Regions from separate parts of the Bradyrhizobium sp. SZCCHNS30572 genome, predicted to be linked through region 3. Evidence: predicted binding sites of a transcription regulator. Region 3 holds the regulator's gene; each other region holds the start of a gene.
The links. The regulator HrcA, encoded in region 3, represses chaperone genes, less so after heat shock. The targets are predictions, from matches to a motif close to GTTAGCACTCNCNNNNNGNGAGTGCTAAC.

Region 1 (5,944 bases), on a different contig from region 3:
CGCGAGCCCGGTCAAGGGCAAATACGACACCGCGATCGACGCCGAGTCCGCCTACGAGCTGCTGCAGAAGCGGATCAGCGGAACCGCCGCGACGACGGAAGCCTCCTCCGGCAGCGTGCTCGGCAAGATCGGCGACATCGCCGCGACGATTTTCGGCACCAACGTCAAGCGCGGCCAGCTCTCGACCACGCAGGTGATCGCGCGCAACGTCGCCCGCTCGGTCTCCGACAAGGTGGTGGGCGGGATCGCGGCCGATCTCGGCAAGCAGGTCGGCGGCTCCTTGGGCAGTTCGATCGGCCGCTCCCTCGTGCGTGGCGCGCTAGGTGGACTGCTGCGGCGTTGATATGGTGTCGTGTTCCCGGTCGGCGTGATGGCCTTGTCATGTCATCTGCGCCGATTGGGGGGCAGGCGGCATTTGCTGCCTTTGCATGAGGCTGGCCCGGACCGCGCAACGGAGCTACAAGCGGGCCGATAGCCGTTACATGCGAAGGATCCGGTGGCCATGGCCAATGCGCAGCTTCAATCCGTTCTCGACCACATCGACGCCGACTTCGACAATAGCCTGGAGCGGCTGTTTGCGCTGATCCGGATCAAGTCGATCTCGGCCGATCCGGCCTTCGCTGGGGATTGCAAGGCAGCAGCCGACCATCTTGCCAAGGATCTTGCGACGCTCGGTTTCGCCGCCGAAGTGCGGCCGACCGCCGGCCATCCGGCCGTGGTCGGCAAGAGCAACGGCCATGGCGCGGCCAAGCCACATGTCCTGTTCTACGGCCATTACGACGTGCAGCCGGTCGATCCGCTCGAGCTGTGGCATCGGCCGCCGTTCGAGCCCGTGGTCGCCGACCATGCCGACGGCCGCAAGATCATCGTCGCGCGCGGCGCCGAGGACGACAAGGGCCAGCTGATGACCTTCGTCGAGGCCTGCCGCGCCTGGAAGAAGGTGACGGGCGCGCTGCCGCTCGACATCACGATGCTGATCGAAGGCGAGGAGGAGGTCGGCTCCAAGAACTTCGTGCCGTTCCTCGAAGCCAACAAGGACGAGTTCAAGGCCGACTTCGCGCTGGTCTGTGACACCGGCATGTGGGACCCGAACACCCCGGCGATCACGACCTCGCTTCGCGGGCTGCTCTATGAAGAGGTGAAGATCAAGGCCGCCAATCGCGATCTGCATTCCGGCGTGTTCGGCGGCGGCGCGCGCAATCCGATCCGCGTGCTGACCGAGATCCTCGGCGGCCTGTTCGACGCCGACGGGCGCATCACCATCCCCGGCTTCTATGACGGCGTGAAGGATGTGCCGCCGGAGGTCCTGGAGCAGTGGAAGAAGCTCAACCTGACGCCCGAGAGCTTCCTCAAGCCGATCGGCCTGTCGATCCCCGCCGGCGAGAAGGATCGTCTGCTGATCGAGCAAATCTCGTCGCGGCCGACCTGCGACATCAACGGCATCTGGGGCGGCTATATCGGCGAGGGCTCCAAGACCGTGATTCCGTCGCTGGCGCATGCGAAGATCTCGTTCCGCCTCGTCGAGGGCCAGGACCCGCTGAAGATCCGCAAGGCCTTCCGCGACTACGTGTCGGCGCGCATCCCCGGCGACTGCTCGGTCGAGTTCGGCGATCATTCGGCGGGCGCTGCGATCGCGCTCGACTGGACCATGAAGCCGTTGGCGGCTGCCAGGCAGGCGTTGACCGAGGAGTGGGGCAAGGAGACCGTCCTGATGGGCTCAGGCGCCTCGATCCCGATCGTCACCGACTTCAAGAAGACGCTCGGTCTCGATTCACTGCTGGTCGGCTTCGGTCTCGACGACGACAACATCCATTCGCCGAACGAGAAGTACGACCTCAAGAGCTACCACAAGGGCATCCGCTCCTGGGCCCGCATCCTCGCCGCGCTCGCGGAGATGCCACGGTAGTGCAGGCGCGCGTCCGGGCTACGACCGCGACGGCGCTGATTGTTTGCACGAGGCTGAACTCACGCCGCGCTGGCGACCGACTTCGCCGCGAGATCGCCGCCGGCGATCTTGCGCAGCGCTGCGAGATTGGCTTCGGCCGAAGCCAATCGCCAGCAGGATTTCCCGCTCGACTTGGCTTCATACAATGCGGCGTCCGCCGCGAACAGCAGGGCTTCCGGATCGGTGCCGTGCTCGGGCGCGACGGCGATGCCGATGCTGATGCCGATCTGGACATGCGCGCCGCCCGGCAGGGCCATCGGCGAGGTCATCACCTCGATGATGCGCTCGCCGAGCGCCAGCGCGTGGTCGAGCGCAGGATCGCCGGCGAGCACCACGAACTCGTCGCCGCCGATCCGGGCGATGACGTCGCCGCGAGAGGCGGTCTGCCGCAGCGTCCGGCCGACGATCTTCAGCAGCTCGTCGCCTGCGGCGTGACCGAAGGTGTCGTTGACCGGCTTGAAGCCATCGAGATCGAGATACAGGACGGCGAAGCTGCGATCGCCGCCGGCGTCGAGCCTGCTCTGCAGCGCATCGATCAGGCCGGCGCGGTTGCGCAAGCCCGTGAGTGGATCGAGCCGCGCCCGCTCGTCGCTCTCGCGCTTGGCCTGCATGACCGCCACCAGCATCTTGTTGAGCCGGAACGCCGCGCCGGTCATGGCGAGGAAGTAGACCGGCATCTGCAGATACATCGCGAACAACAACGGCTCATGCGACGTCGCGACGCCGGGGATGACGGGGCCGATGCTGAACAGGATCATCGTGCCGACCAGGCGCGGCGCGCTGAAATTGCGAAAGCAGATGCCGCCCACCATGGCGGCCGAGGAGATGCAGGTCAGTGACGCGGCCACCCAGTCGCCGGACGCGAGGCTGATGCCGACGCCGAAGCCGACGCTGGCGCTCCAGGCCACCGACAGCAGGATGTGGATGTCGGTCGGCGTCGCCAGCCGCTCGCGCGCGCGGCGGTAGGCAATCATCATCACGATCAGCCGCGACAGGCAGATCGCGACTTCGAGCACGAACCAGGTGATGAAGAGCGGGCTCGGCGTACGCAGTGCGAGCGCTGCGGCGACAGCAACGGTGTTGATGGCGCCGCCGGCGAACACCGACCAGCAGCCGTAGAGCTCACGCGTCAACGCGCGGCGGATATCTGATGACACCGGATATCCCGGGTCGGCCAGCCAGCGCGTCACGCGCCAGCGTGGCAAACTGAACGCCAAACCATCACCCCGCATTTCAATACCTCCGCGGGGTTGCAATAAGCGCGATAGCACTTAACAGGCGTTTAGAGAGGTATCGGCGTCTCGCTGCATGCTTGATGCACGGTAAAAATTTACTCCACGTGGTACGCGCAGCTAACAACGAACTGAAGTTGAATTCTCAGCCCGAGGTTCTCGCGCGCGCACGTTCTTCGGTGACCGGCGCGACCTCCACCGTCGCATTGCCGAGCGCGCGGTCGCGCTCGAACACGAGACGGACGCGCTGCCCGACCGGTGTGAGGCCGATCAGGTTGCGCACCTGCGTGGCGCTGCGCACCGGCATGTCGTTCGCCTTCACGATGATGTCGCCCTTGCGCAGTCCCGCGCGTTCGGCCGGCGAGCCCACGGTGACGTCGGCGACGCGCGCGCCCTGAATCCGGCCATCGGCCGGCGCATCCAGGTCGAGCAGGGTCACGCCGATGCGGCCGCGATCGACGCGGCCGTTGGCGACGAGCTGCTCCATCACCCGCCGCGCCATGTTGATCGGGACGGCGAAGCCGATGCCGACATTGCCGCCGCCGGGCGAGATGATCGCGGTGTTGATGCCGACCAGCTCGCCGCGCAGATTGATCAGCGCGCCGCCGGAATTTCCGGGATTGATCGCCGCGTCGGTCTGGATGAAATCCTCGTAGCCCTGCTTGCCGAGGCCGGTTCGCCCGAGCGCGCTCACGAGACCCGAGGTGACGGTCTGGCCAAGACCGAACGGGTTGCCGACGGCGATCACGAAATCGCCGACCTCGAGCGCATCACTGTCGCCAAGCGCGATGGCCTTGAGGTCGATGGGGTCCCTGATCTGCAGCAGCGCGATATCGGTGGCGGGATCGCGCCCGACCAGGCGGGCGGCGAATTTGCGGCCATCCTTGGTGCGGATCTGCACTGTCGTGACGTGCTCGACGACGTGATTGGCGGTCATGACGTAGCCGCGCTGCGCATCGACGATGACGCCCGAGCCGGTGGCGCTGATCTGCTTCTCGACCTGCTTGGGGACGTCGAAAAACTCGCGAAACAGCGGGTCCTGGTAGAGCGGATTGTCCTGGCGGACCTTGCCTTCGACCGAGATGTTGACGACGGCGGGCGTCACTTCCTTGACCAGCGGGGCCAGCGTCGGCACCCGGCCTAGCTTGAGATCGGGAATTTGGGCCAAGGCCGGCCCGGTCATCAGGCAAAGCAGAATGGCAGGCGCCAGGACGGCCCGGAGAAAAGGCGGAAGCTGCATCGTGATCCCCAACAAGCGCGATCAGGATTTTTTGGCGACGACAGAACTGGGAAAGCGGCCGGCCCGGTTCAAGAGCCGCACTGGCAATCGTTCCCCGAGAGTGCCAAAAAATTTACGTGACCCTCTTGAACGAAAAGTTCGGCTTTCCTAGGTCGTTGCTCGCTCGGGGGCCTGATGGGACCCGAGGCTTATGACATCGCTGATCTGTAAAGGAGGATGTGCATGCATTTCCGTCCATTGCACGACCGCGTGCTCGTGCGCCGTATCGATGCCGAGGAGAAGACCAAGGGCGGCATCATCATTCCCGACACCGCCAAGGAGAAGCCGCAGGAGGGCGAGATCGTTGCCGCGGGTCCTGGCGCGCGGAATGAGCAGGGGCAATTGGTGCCGCTCGACGTCAAGCCCGGCGACCGGGTGCTGTTCGGGAAATGGTCGGGCACCGAGGTCAAGATCGACGGCAAGGATCTGCTGATCATGAAGGAGAGCGATCTGCTCGGCATCATCGAAGCTCCCGTGGCGGCGAAGAAGGCCGCTTGATTCCCTCAACTGACAGTCATCGAGAGAAAGGAGACGACGAACATGGCTGCCAAGGACGTGAAGTTTTCGACCGACGCGCGCGATCGCATGCTGCGCGGCGTCGACATCCTCGCCAATGCCGTGAAGGTCACGCTCGGTCCCAAGGGCCGCAACGTCGTGATCGAGAAATCGTTCGGCGCGCCGCGCATCACCAAGGACGGCGTGACGGTCGCCAAGGAGATCGAACTGGAGGACAAGTTCGAGAACATGGGCGCGCAGATGGTGCGCGAGGTGGCCTCGAAGACCGCCGATCTCGCCGGCGACGGCACCACCACCGCCACCGTGCTCGCCCAGGCCATCGTCAAGGAAGGCGCAAAGTCGGTCGCCGCCGGCATGAACCCGATGGATCTGAAGCGCGGCATTGATCTCGCCGTCGACGCGATCGTCAAGGATCTCAAGTTGCACGCCAAGAAGATCACCAGCAATGACGAGATCGCGCAGGTCGGCACCATCTCGGCCAATGGCGACAACGAGATCGGCCGCTTCCTCGCCGAGGCCATGCAGAAGGTCGGCAATGAGGGCGTGATCACGGTCGAGGAGGCGAAGAGCCTCGACACCGAGCTCGAGGTGGTCGAGGGCATGCAGTTCGACCGCGGCTACGTTTCGCCGTATTTCGTCACCAACTCCGAGAAGATGCGGGTCGAGCTCGAGGATCCCTACATCCTGATCCACGAGAAGAAACTGTCGGGCCTGCAGACCATGCTGCCGCTGCTCGAAGCCGTGGTGCAGTCGGGCAAGCCGCTGCTGATCGTCGCCGAGGATGTCGAAGGCGAGGCGCTGGCCACCCTGGTCGTCAACAAGCTGCGCGGCGGCCTGAAGATCGCCGCCGTCAAGGCGCCGGGCTTCGGCGATCGCCGCAAGGCCATGCTGGAGGACATCGCGATCCTCACCGGCGGCACGACCATCTCCGAGGATCTCGGCATCAAGCTCGAGAACGTCACCTTGTCGATG
Region 2 (5,944 bases), on a different contig from region 3:
GCATCGCGACAACAAGGATGCGCTCGGCTTCGCGCCGCACGGCGCTGGCCGCAATCTCGGGCGGAAGGCGTTTTTGCGCGCGCATCGCCCGGAGATGCCTGAGGGCATCGATGCGCGGTTCTATTGCGGCAAGCCTGATTTGTCGGAGCTGCCGCAGGCCTACAAGAACGCGGCGTCGGTACGGGCGCAGATCGCACGCTACGGCCTCGGCGAGGTGACCGACGAGGTGATCCCTTACGGCTCGATCATGGCCGGTGACTGGGAAGCCGACGCGCCGTGGCGGAAGGGGCGATGAAGACTCCAAATCGGTGAGGTCGCCCACGGGCGGCCTCCTGTTGACGGGGCGGCAGGCGCCGGAGGTGATCAGCGGCCGCGTGGCCGCCGGTTCATTTGGCGATTGCGCATGGTCGGGCCTTCCATCATCCTCAGGCTGTGAAGAAGGGGGGAGACGCGATGACGAGCCTGGATGCGGGTGCCATCGGGCCGAAGCGCGAGCCGTGGTGGGCGATCGCGGGGATCTTCATCGCGGGCTTTGCGCTGCTGTGCCTGCTGCTGGCCTCGCCGGTACTGATCCGCTCCTTCCTGTATCAGCCGTTCAACATCCCTTCATCCTCGAACATTCCAACGCTTCTCGTCGGCGATGTCTTCTTCGTGTCGAAATATCCCTACGGCTACAGCCGTTTCACTTGGCCGTTGTCTTGGCCTTCCTCGTTGCCGCCGTCGGCGCGCATCTGGGGCGCGACACCTGCGCGCGGTGATGTGGTCGCGTTCTTCCTGCCGAAAGACAATGCGACCGTCTACATCAAGCGCGTCGTCGGACTGCCCGGCGATCGCGTCCAGATGAAGGAGGGAGTGCTCTACATCAACGATACGGCCGTCGAGCGGGAGCGGGTCGAGGATCTGACCGGAGAGGCGGCCTGCGGGGGCGGTGCGAACGAGCGCGTCACGCGCTGGCGCGAGACCTTGCCGAATGGCGTGAGCTACGAGACGCTGGATTGCGTCAGCCACGGCTTCTTCGACAATACCAACGTCTTCGTCGTGCCGCCCGGGCGGCTGTTCATGCTCGGCGACAACCGCGACAACTCGACCGACAGCCGTGTGCTTGGCACCATCGGCTATGTGCCGATCGAGAATGTCATCGGCCGCGCCGCGATGATCTTCTTCTCGGCCACCAGCGCCGAGAAAGGCAAGCCGGGCCGGATCCGTTTCGAGCGGATTGGGACGATGGTGAAGTAGGGCGGCGCGGAGCCCGTAGCCCGCATGAGCGAAGCGACATGCGGGATCACCTGCTCGGTTCGTGACACTCCGGATGTCGCTCCCGCCTGCGCCCTTCGGGATGCGGCGTGCGCTCATCTGAACTACGCATTGAAGGCATCGGGGGCATGAGCCCGAAACCGAGGCTGGCGATGCGACAATTCCAGCACAAACGAAAACCCCGGCATCGCTGCCGGGGTTTTGCAATTGTCGTCTGCGACGAAGCGTCGGACTTAGAAGTCCATGCCGCCCATGCCGCCGCCCGGAGGCATCGCGGGGCCGCCGGCGTTCTTCTTCGGCAGCTCGGCGACCATGGCTTCGGTCGTGATCAGCAGCGCAGCCACGGAGGCGGCGTTCTGGATCGCGGCGCGAACCACCTTGGTCGGGTCGATGATGCCCTTGGAGACCAGGTTGCCGTACTCGCCGGTCTGGCTGTCGAAGCCGTAGGCGTACTGGTCCTTCTCCAGGATCTTGCCGACGATGACCGAGCCGTCCTCGCCCGCGTTGATCGCGATCTGGCGGGCCGGGGCGGAGAGCGCCTTGCGGACGATCTCGATGCCAGTCTTCTGGTCGTCGTTCTTGGTGCGCAGGCCCTTGAGCTGCTCGGACGCCCGGAGCAGGGCGACGCCGCCGCCCGGCAGGATGCCTTCCTCGACAGCCGCGCGGGTCGCATGCATCGCGTCATCCACGCGATCCTTGCGCTCCTTGACCTCGACCTCGGTCGCGCCGCCGACGCGGATCACCGCGACGCCGCCCGCGAGCTTGGCCAGACGCTCCTGCAGCTTCTCACGGTCGTAGTCCGAGGTGGTCTCCTCGATCTGCGCCTTGATCTGGTGCACGCGCGCCTCGATGTCGGCCTTCTTGCCGGCGCCGTTGACGATCGTGGTGTTCTCCTTGTCGATCATCACCTTCTTGGCGCGGCCGAGCATCGAGAGGTTGACGTTCTCGAGCTTGATGCCGAGATCCTCCGAGATCGCCTGGCCGCCGGTCAGGATCGCGATGTCCTGCAGCATGGCCTTGCGGCGATCGCCGAAGCCCGGCGCCTTGACGGCCGCGACCTTCAGGCCGCCACGCAGGCGGTTGACGACCAGGGTGGCGAGCGCCTCGCCCTCGACGTCCTCGGCGACGATGACCAGCGGCTTGCCGGTCTGCACCACGGCCTCGAGCAGCGGCAGCAGCTCGTTCAGCGAGGAAAGCTTCTTCTCGTTGATCAGGATGTAGGCGTCATCCATCTCGACGCGCATCTTGTCGGCGTTGGTGACGAAGTAGGGCGAGATGTAGCCGCGGTCGAACTGCATGCCCTCGACGACGTCGAGCTCGGTCTCGAGCGACTTGGCTTCCTCGACGGTGATGACACCCTCGTTGCCGACCTTCTTCATCGCGTCGGCGAGGAACTTGCCGATCTCGGCGTCGCCGTTGGCGGAGATGGTGCCGACCTGGGCGATCTCGTCGTTCGACGTGACCTTCTTGGAGTTCTTGACGAGGTCGGCAACGACCGCCTCGACCGCGAGGTCGATGCCGCGCTTCAGATCCATCGGGTTCATGCCGGCGGCAACCGCCTTGGCGCCTTCACGCACGATGGCCTGGGCCAGCACGGTCGCGGTGGTGGTGCCGTCGCCGGCCGCGTCAGCGGACTTCGAGGCGACCTCGCGCACCATCTGCGCGCCCATGTTCTCGAACTTGTCGTCGAGCTCGATCTCCTTGGCGACGGTGACGCCGTCCTTGGTGATGCGCGGCGCGCCGAACGACTTGTCGAGGACGACGTTGCGGCCCTTCGGACCGAGCGTGACCTTGACGGCATTGGCGAGGATGTCCACGCCGCGCAGCATGCGGTCGCGAGCGTCGACGCCGAACTTTACGTCTTTTGCTGACATATTGGGTTTCCCTGAGTTGAATTGGTCGTCTCACCCTGGGCAGGGCGCCCGCAGGCGCTCCTCAGGGTGAGCGTTGAGCGGGTTGGCTTAGGCGGCCTTCTTCTTTGACGCGGTGTCGGTGAGCACGCCCATGATGTCGCTTTCCTTCATGATCAGCAGCTCGTGGCCGTCGATCTTGACCTCGGTGCCCGACCACTTGCCGAACAGCACGCGGTCACCGACCTGGACGTCGAGCGGGACCAGCTTGCCGCTCTCGTCGCGGGCGCCCGGGCCCACCGCGATCACTTCGCCCTGCGAGGGCTTCTCCTTGGCCGAGTCGGGGATGATGATGCCGCCAGCGGTCTTCTCTTCGGCGTCGATGCGCTTGACCACGACGCGGTCGTGAAGCGGACGGAAAGCCATACAGTCCTCCTAAGCTATTGAGGCGATTGTCAGTTTCTGGGAATTTGGCAGTCGGCGCCGGCGAGTGCCAGCACGCAGGCTGGATTTAGGGGAGAGCATTCGGCCGGGCAAGGGCTTGTAGCAGAAAAATTAGCAGTCAACTGCGGGCTCTGCCAAAGCGTTCCGATAGCGTTAACGGGAGCGGAACGAACCATGAAACCCCGTATTAGCACCTGGGCTAAGTGGCTGCTAATGCAGCATTTTTCAACATGTCGTTAAACATTTAAGCTTGAGATGGGTTGAGGACATGCGTCACATTTCTAGGCAGTGAGCGCATCTTTGCCGGGTGGCTCCATCCCGGATGGCCACACGGACATGCGCTCCAGAAACGGAGGTTGGCATGGTGTCGAAGGTTGAGGTTTCCGAGGACTTTCGGAAACAGGTGCTGGGTTACGGGCTGACGACGGCGCAGATCCTGTATCGGATGCCGGACCATCGCTCGCTGCTGCAGACCTATGTCTGGCAGAACTACGACCTGTTTCCGAAATTCCCGGCGCTGCAGGACTTCCTGGCGTTCTGGCAGGAGAAGATCGAGGGTCCGCTGTATTCGGTCACGGTGGCGCATTCCAAGCTGATCAAGCCGGCCGAGCTGCGCGCTGTCGACGGCGTGTTCCGGCTGCATTGAGGCTGACAGCCACCGCTGCCGCCTCATGACCGGTGTCATTCCGGGGCGCGCGAAGCGCGAGCCCGGAATCCATCGGGCGGCAGAACGCGCGGAGGAATGGATTCCGGGCTCGTGCTTCGCACGCCCCGGAATGACGACCTTTGTTGGAGCGGCTGCTGAGCCTCTCCAATCCAATATGTGCTACCCTCGCGACGAGGACTCGTAGGGAGAGCACCATGGCCACCAAGAGCCGGACGACCAAGCCCGCATCACGCGCCGCCGCCAAGTCAGCGGCGCTGAAGACCGGCAAGAGCAGCAAGGCGACGGCGAAGGCCGTTACGAGAACTAGCGCCAAGCCGCTGGCGAAGACGCCCGCCAAGCCGGGCCGGGCGGCTGCGCCCTCGGCGCGCAAGGCGCTGGCGAGCAAGGGGCGACCAGCGCCGGCGCCGCGCCGCCGCAAACAGAAGGTCGCGATCAGCCATCACCGCGAGGAGGACTTCAAGGCCGACGGCCTGCGCGCTTATGCCCATTACCGCGACCTCGGCATCGCCGACGCGACGCACGGTTTGGCGCGCGCGCATGTCATCCGCATGCTGCCGCCGTGCAATCCGCAGGAAGTCTCCAAGCTGCACACCCATGCGGTCGACTTCCAGATGGTCTATGTGCTCAAGGGCTGGGTGAAGAGCTACCTCGAAGGCGTCGGCGAGACGCTGATGCAGGAGGGCAGCTGCTGGACCCAGCCGCCGAAGATCCGGCACATGATCCTCGACTATTCCGACGACGTCGAGCTGCTGGAAGTGATCCTGCCGGCCGACTTCAAAACCGTCGAACTGTCGACGTAAAGCCGACAGAAATGGATGGAAACATTCGCGTGCGATGGACGGCGGTCCCATCGCGCGTGTGTGTTGACATCCGGTCTCGCGTCATTGGGACGGATGGGCCGGCGACGAATCCGTAAGACGTGTTCGCCGCGGGCTTGCGTAAAGGCGTACCCGTTCCGTTGCCGCGCTTCGTCGTCCAGTTCGCTCCCACGATCCCGTGCGTGCCTCGCACGCGCGCATCGATGCAGCCCCGCATCGCCAGCGCGGGCGCCGGCCCGGCTTCAGATGTAGGACATCGCGAGGACATCGACTGGCTGCGCGCCATCGCGGTGCTCTCCGTCGTCGCATTCCATTTCGAGGCGCCGGCGATCTTCGGCGGCTTCGTCGGCGTCGACATCTTCTTCGTCATCTCCGGCTACCTGATCACCGGCATCATCGCCGCGGAGATCGGGGCGGGCCGCTTCTCGTTCGTGCAATTCTACGAGCGGAGGGTGCGGCGGCTGCTGCCGGCGCTCTACGCCATGGTGGCGTTCGCGGCGCTCCCGGCGTCGCAGGACATGCTGGGCTCCGAGCGCGCCGAATTCTTCCGTTCCGCGGCCGCCGTCGTCACCTTCACTTCGAACATCTTCTTCTGGCAGCAGTCGGGCTATTTCGACCACGCCGCGGTGGAGAAGCCGCTGCTGCACGCCTGGTCGCTCGCGGTCGAGGAGCAGTTCTATCTGGTGCTGCCGATCGTGGTCTGGGCCGTGTTGCTGATAGCGCGCGGCCGCAGGCTGGCGCTGACTTTCACGCTGGCGCTGCTGGCTGCCGGCTCGTTCGCGCTCGGTTTGCTGCTGATGCGAGGCGGCGCGTCCGCGAGCGCATTCTTTCTCAGCCCGCCGCGCGCCTGGGAATTCCTGCTCGGCAGCCTGGTCGCGATATCCGGCCTTCCCGCACCGCGGCCTGGTCTC
Region 3 (5,944 bases):
ATCCTGCGCGCCGAGGGCGAGCGGGTAGCCCCGACGGCCATCCTCATCGCCGGGCTCAGCGCCGGCCTCACGATGAGCTTCAAGCCCTATTTCGCCTTCAGCGTCGGCTTCTGCATTCTCGCCGCCGCCGCGCAGGCGCGCGACTGGCGCGTGCTGCTCGCGCTGGAGAACTGGATCGCCGCGGCCCTGGTGCTGCTCAACGCGGCGTGCATCTACCTGTTCTTTCCCGAATATTTCACGGTCATCTATCCGCTGGTCCGCGACGTCTATCTGCTTCTGAAGGCGCCCGTACCGACCATCCTCGTCACTCTGCCGATGGGCCTGTGGCTCGCCGCGGCAATCATCGTCCTCCTCCTGCAGCGCCGGCAATACGAGCGCGACGCGGCGTCCTTCACCACGCTGGCCGGATCGCTCGGCTTCCTGGTGTCGTTCGTCGCGCAGCAGAAAGGCTGGGGCTATCACGCCTACCCCATGGTCGCGCTGGCGCTGCTTGCCGCCGGCCTTGCGGTGTCGGCGATCGACAGCAGCCGCGACGCGCGACGCTGGCCGCGTGCCGCCACCGCTCTCGCCGGCGCCGTGCTGTTCGTGCAGACCTGCTTCTGGTTCAATGGCAGCGTCGACGTCCGGCAGATCGAAGCCCAGGTGGCGCGGCTCGGTCCGCACCCGAGCATGCTGGTGCTCAGCGCGGCTGCGGTCATCGGCCACCCCATGGTGCGGACCCTCGATGGCACCTGGATCTCGCGCCAGGAGGCGTTCTGGGTCCGGGAAATCGTTCGCCGCTCGCAACAGGACGGAACCATCGATTCACAGACGGCGCAGAGGCTCGCGCCCTACGTGGAACGCGAACGCGCCGGGATCGTCGCCGACTTCCGGAAACAGCCGCCCGACGTCGTCCTGATCGACAATCAGAACAGCGACTGGGGCGATTGGGCGCGTTCCGACCCCGAACTCAGGGCTCTGCTGGAGCCCTATGTGCTGGTACAGACCGTCGACGGCGTCGAAATCCTGAAGCGCAGCTAGCGCTGGACCATCCTGAATCCGCCTTTCGAGGCGAATTATCCGCGAAATGCGCCCCCGCGGGGGTCCCGCCAATCGCCGCAGGCGATCAAAACCGCGCGCCCGGCCTGTTGCGGGGGGCGTAAAGCCGCTAAAAGCGTGCCCGCCGAAGACCACGCTGGCGAGGATCCCGACCGCCTCGGCACGAGGCCTCGGTCAACGAGGCAATGTTGATGATGATCGTTCGATTTTTCGCCGCGGCCACCCTGCTGATGTCGCTGCTGCACCCCGCATTGGCCGCCGACGCCATATTTCCGCCCGGCGTCCGCATCGGGCTCGCGCCCCTGGTGGGGCTCGCCAAGGCCAAGACGTTCTCCGGCTTCGAAACCGAGGACCAGAGCGTCAAGGTGCTGCTGACCGAACTGCCGGCGGCCGCCTATGGCGAGGTGAAGAATGCGTTTACCGCCAATCCCGCCGGGACCGGCAGCGTCAAGCCGGAGAGCATCGAGACCGCTGCCGGCACCGCCTACTACACGGTGGAGAACGGCCGGGATGGCGCCACGCCAGTGCGGCGCTACTCGATGATCCTGCCCGGCAACGGCTTCTCCGGCTACGTGGCCGTGCAGATCCCGGAGACCGCGAGCCGGATCTATACCGACGATGCCGTGCGCCAGATGTTCGCCTCCGCCGTCGTCCGCAAGGACGTTCCGGTCGACGAGCAGCTCGCGATGATGCCGTTCAAGGTCACCGACCTCTCCGGGTTCAAGACCATCCGCACGCTCGGGCCGGGCGCCCTGATCCTGGCCGATGGCGAAGAGGACAAGGGCTTCGAGGCCGCGCCCTTCGTGGTGATCGGGCTGGTGGCCGGCGTCGCCCCGGAGGCAGGCGACCGCGCGCGCGTCGCGCAGCAGGCGGCCACCACCATTCCGGGCGTCCGCGAAGCGCGCATCACGATGTCCGAGCCGATCCGCATCGACGGCCAGCCGGCCTATGAGACCCGGATCGACGCCACCAGCGGCAAGGACAATACGCCGGTGACGGTGGTGCAGTGGCTGCGCTTCGGCGGGCCGAACACGTTGCGGATCATCGGCAGCGCGCCGCGCGACCAGTGGTCGGCGGCCTTCCCGCGCTTCCGCGCCGTCCGCGACGGCATCCAGCCGAGAGGCTGAGACCAGCCCGGCATCGGACGTCGTGATCACGTTGGCCACTCGCCGTGAGACGGACTACAAAGTCGCGCCGACAAACAAGAAGCCACGGGCATCGTTGCCCGTGGCTTGTTCATTCGATCGACAGGACGGCAGCGGGACGCCTGCCTAGGCTCGCCGTCAGGCGGCGCTGTTCGACTGATCGTTGCTCGCCGCCGGCGCCGCCTTCGCGCCACCCTTGGACACGCCGACCAGCGCGGGGCGCAGCACGCGCTCGCCGATCATGAAGCCGGCCTGCACGACCTGCACCACGGTACCGGACGGCACCGACGGATCCGGGACCTCGTACATCGCCTGCTGGAAGTTGGGGTCGAACTTCTGTCCCGTCGGATCGAACTTCTTGACGCCGTTCTTCTCCAGCGTGTTGAGCAGCGAGCGCTCGGTGAGCTCGACGCCCTCGATCAGCGACTTCAGGCCCGCATCGGCATTGGCGCGTGTCTCGGCCGGCACGGCATCGAGCGCGCGCTGCAGATTGTCGGCGATATCGAGCACGTCACGGGCGAAGCCGGTGATGCCGTACATGCGCGCATCGGCGACTTCACGGGCCGTCCGCTTGCGCAGGTTCTCCATCTCCGCGAGCGTGCGCAGCATCTTGTCGCGCGCGTCGGCCGCCTCCTTGGCAAGGGCCTCGGCCGAGCCGGCCTCAGGATCATCGGGCATGATGTAGGGCTTGGAGACGACGGGTTCGCTGGCCTGCGCCGGGTTTTCCGGATCATTCTTATGCAGGTCGGGATCGGTCATGGACAGACTCGCAAGTTCGGCTGACGGGTTTGGGGGATATGGGGCGGGATATCGTGCTTTGGGCGTCGAAAATCAAGCGCAGCCTGACCATTGCGCCCGGAGGCGCTGTCCGCGGGTGAACCAAGTCACGCGTCAGCCACCCAGCAGCCGGCTGACCAGACGCGCGGCATAATCGACCGTCGGAATCACCCGGGCATAGTTGAGCCGGGTCGGACCGATGACGCCGAGCACGCCGACGATGCGCCCCGTGGCGTCGGAATAGGGCGACACGATCGTCGACGAGCCCGACAGCGAGAACAGCTTGTTCTCCGAGCCGATGAAGATGCGGACACCTTCCGCGCTCTCCGCCCGTCCGAGCAGATCGACGACGCCGCGCTTGGTCTCGAGATCGTCGAACAGCCGCCGGACACGCTCGAGATCTTCGAGCGCATGCAGGTCCTCGAGCAGGTTGGCGTGGCCGCGCACGATGAGCTGCCGCTCGTCGCTGTCCCCTCCGGACCAGCTCGCGACTCCGGCGGCGATCACCTTCTGCGTCAACTGATCGAGCTCAGCACGGTCATGCGCCAGCGCGGTCTCGAGCTCGAGCCGCGCTTCCGCCAGCGTCCGTCCTCTGATGCGGGCATTGAGGAAATTGGACGCCTCGGTCAGCGCCGACGACGGCACGCCCGGCGGCAGGGTCAGGACCCGGTTCTCGACCTGTCCGTCTTCACCGACCAGAACGACGAGCGCGCGCTCGGGCTCGAGCCTGACGAACTCGATGTGCTTCAGGCGGGTGTTGGATTTGGCGGTGAGAACCACGGCAGCGGCACGGGTCAGACCCGACAGCCGGGTCAGCGCTTCGTCCAGCGCCGCTTCGACCGACTGCGCCTGGCCGACGGCCGCGAGCTGGCTCTGGATCGACTGCCGCTCGGCCTCCGTCATGTCACCGACCTGCATCAGGGCGTCGACGAAGAAGCGCAGGCCAGCCTCGGTCGGCAACCGGCCGGCCGAGGTGTGCGGCGCGTAGATCAGGCCGAGCTGCTCGAGATCGGCCATGACGTTGCGCACCGAGGCCGGCGACAGCGGAACCGCGATCAGCCGCGAAATGTTGCGCGAGCCGACCGGTTCGCCGGTCGCCAGATAGCTTTCGACGATCTGCCGGAAGATCTCGCGCGAGCGCTCGTTCAGGTGCGCCAGACCGGCCGGCGGTGTCATCAGGTTGATCGGATCGTGGTGGGCCACCAGATGAACTCCTCCCAGCTGCCTATAATGTGTCCATGCGGCGGCTCGGTGGCAAGCCGGTCGGCGCTCGCGGGCGAAGCCATGATAAACCCTTGCCGCTGCCTGTCCCGGCTCCTACAAGGCCCGTCAAAGTCGGTCTTTCGCGCGCTTTCACGGAGAGAATCATGCGGCCGAGCCGCCGTGCACCGGATGAACTGCGGGCCGTGAGCCTGGAACGCGGCGTCGTCAAATACGCCGAGGGCTCCTGCTTGGTGAAGTTCGGCGACACCCATGTCCTGGTCACCGCCACGCTCGAGGACCGGCTGCCGCCCTGGCTCAAGGGCCAGGGACGCGGCTGGATCACCGCCGAATACGGCATGCTGCCGCGCGCCACGCTGGAACGGACCCGGCGCGAGGCCTCCGCAGGCAAGCAGACCGGCCGCACCGTCGAGATCCAGCGCCTGATCGGCCGCTCGCTGCGCACCGCGATCGACCTGGAAGCGCTCGGCGAGCGCCAGATCACGGTCGATTGCGACGTGCTGCAGGCCGATGGCGGCACGCGCACGGCGTCGATCACCGGCGCCTGGGTGGCGCTGGCCGACTGCATCAAGTGGATGAAATCGCGCAACATGATCAAGACCGAGGTGCTGCGCGCCAACGTCGCCGCAATCTCCTGCGGCATCTACAACGGCACGCCGGTGCTGGATCTCGACTACGCCGAGGACTCCGAGGCCGAGACCGACGCCAATTTCGTCATGACCGGCGACGGCCGCATCATCGAGGTGCAGGGCACGGCGGAGAAGACGCCGTTCACCGAGGCCGAATTCCTGGCGCTGATGGCGCTCGCCCGCAAGGGCGTCGCGCGGCTGGTCGACCTGCAGAAGATGGCGGTCGCGTGAACAGCCCGCACCGCAAGCTCACCGGTCGCATCATCATTGCGACCCACAATCCCGGCAAGCTTGCCGAGATGCGCGAGCTGCTCGCCCCCCATGGCGTCGAGGCGGTGTCGGCCGGCGATCTCGGCCTGGACGAGCCGGACGAGACCGGCGAGACCTTCCAGGCCAACGCCCGCATCAAGGCGGTCGCCGCGGCCAGAGCCGCGCAGCTTCCTGCCTTTGCCGACGATTCCGGCATCGTGGTTCATGCGCTCGATGGGGCGCCGGGGATCTATTCGGCGCGCTGGGCCGGACCGGACAAGGATTTCGGCGGCGCGATGACGCGCATCGAGCGCCTCCTGCAGGAGCGGGGCGCGACTGGTGCCGACAAGCGCAGCGCCCATTTCGTCTCGGCGCTGTGCGTGGCGTGGCCGGACGGTCACGTCGAGGAGGTCGAGGCGCGGGTCGACGGCACCCTGGTCTGGCCGCCGCGTGGCACGGCGGGCTTCGGCTACGACCCGATGTTCCTGCCAGAGGGCCACGACCGGACCTTCGGCGAGATGACCAGCATCGAGAAACATGGCCTGCCGCCGCTCGGGCTCGGCCTGTCGCACCGGGCGCGCGCCTTCGTGAAACTCGCGGAGATCTGTCTTGAGCAGCGCTGACAGCGAAGCGTTCGGCGTCTATGTGCACTGGCCGTTCTGCCTGTCGAAATGTCCGTATTGCGACTTCAACAGCCACGTCCGGCATGCCGCCATCGATCAGGACCGCTTCGCCCGCGCCTTTGCGCAGGAGATCGCGACCACGGCCGCCCGCATTGGGCCGCGCACCGTCACGTCGATCTTTCTCGGCGGCGGCACCCCGTCGCTGATGCAGCCGCAGACGGTCGGCGCCATTCTCGACGCGATCGGCCGGCACTGGCACGTC

Region 1: the regulator HrcA is predicted to act here: its motif matches at 4,497-4,525, upstream of groES (co-chaperone GroES).
Region 2: the regulator HrcA is predicted to act here: its motif matches at 3,574-3,602, upstream of groES (co-chaperone GroES).

Annotation. Positions count from the first base shown of each region.
Region 1 covers NZ_JAUESY010000011.1:243,928-249,871, forward strand. Annotated here, with positions in the region: gene QX048_RS30165 (helicase HerA-like domain-containing protein) at 1-343, shown strand, start outside; gene QX048_RS30170 (M20/M25/M40 family metallo-hydrolase) at 503-1,906, shown strand; gene QX048_RS30175 (GGDEF domain-containing protein) at 1,966-3,177, opposite strand; gene QX048_RS30180 (trypsin-like peptidase domain-containing protein) at 3,323-4,417, opposite strand; gene groES (co-chaperone GroES) at 4,640-4,954, shown strand; gene groL (chaperonin GroEL) at 4,997-5,944, shown strand, end outside.
Region 2 covers NZ_JAUESY010000005.1:114,201-120,144, reverse strand. Annotated here, with positions in the region: gene QX048_RS14790 (RtcB family protein) at 1-295, shown strand, start outside; gene lepB (signal peptidase I) at 454-1,236, shown strand; gene groL (chaperonin GroEL) at 1,488-3,128, opposite strand; gene groES (co-chaperone GroES) at 3,216-3,530, opposite strand; gene QX048_RS14770 (usg protein) at 3,910-4,194, shown strand; gene QX048_RS14765 (cupin) at 4,410-5,015, shown strand; gene QX048_RS14760 (acyltransferase family protein) at 5,237-5,944, shown strand, end outside.
Region 3 covers NZ_JAUESY010000004.1:529,323-535,266, forward strand. Annotated here, with positions in the region: gene QX048_RS13605 (hypothetical protein) at 1-1,020, shown strand, start outside; gene QX048_RS13610 (hypothetical protein) at 1,230-2,165, shown strand; gene grpE (nucleotide exchange factor GrpE) at 2,322-2,942, opposite strand; gene hrcA (heat-inducible transcriptional repressor HrcA) at 3,075-4,163, opposite strand; gene rph (ribonuclease PH) at 4,328-5,041, shown strand; gene rdgB (RdgB/HAM1 family non-canonical purine NTP pyrophosphatase) at 5,038-5,682, shown strand; gene hemW (radical SAM family heme chaperone HemW) at 5,669-5,944, shown strand, end outside.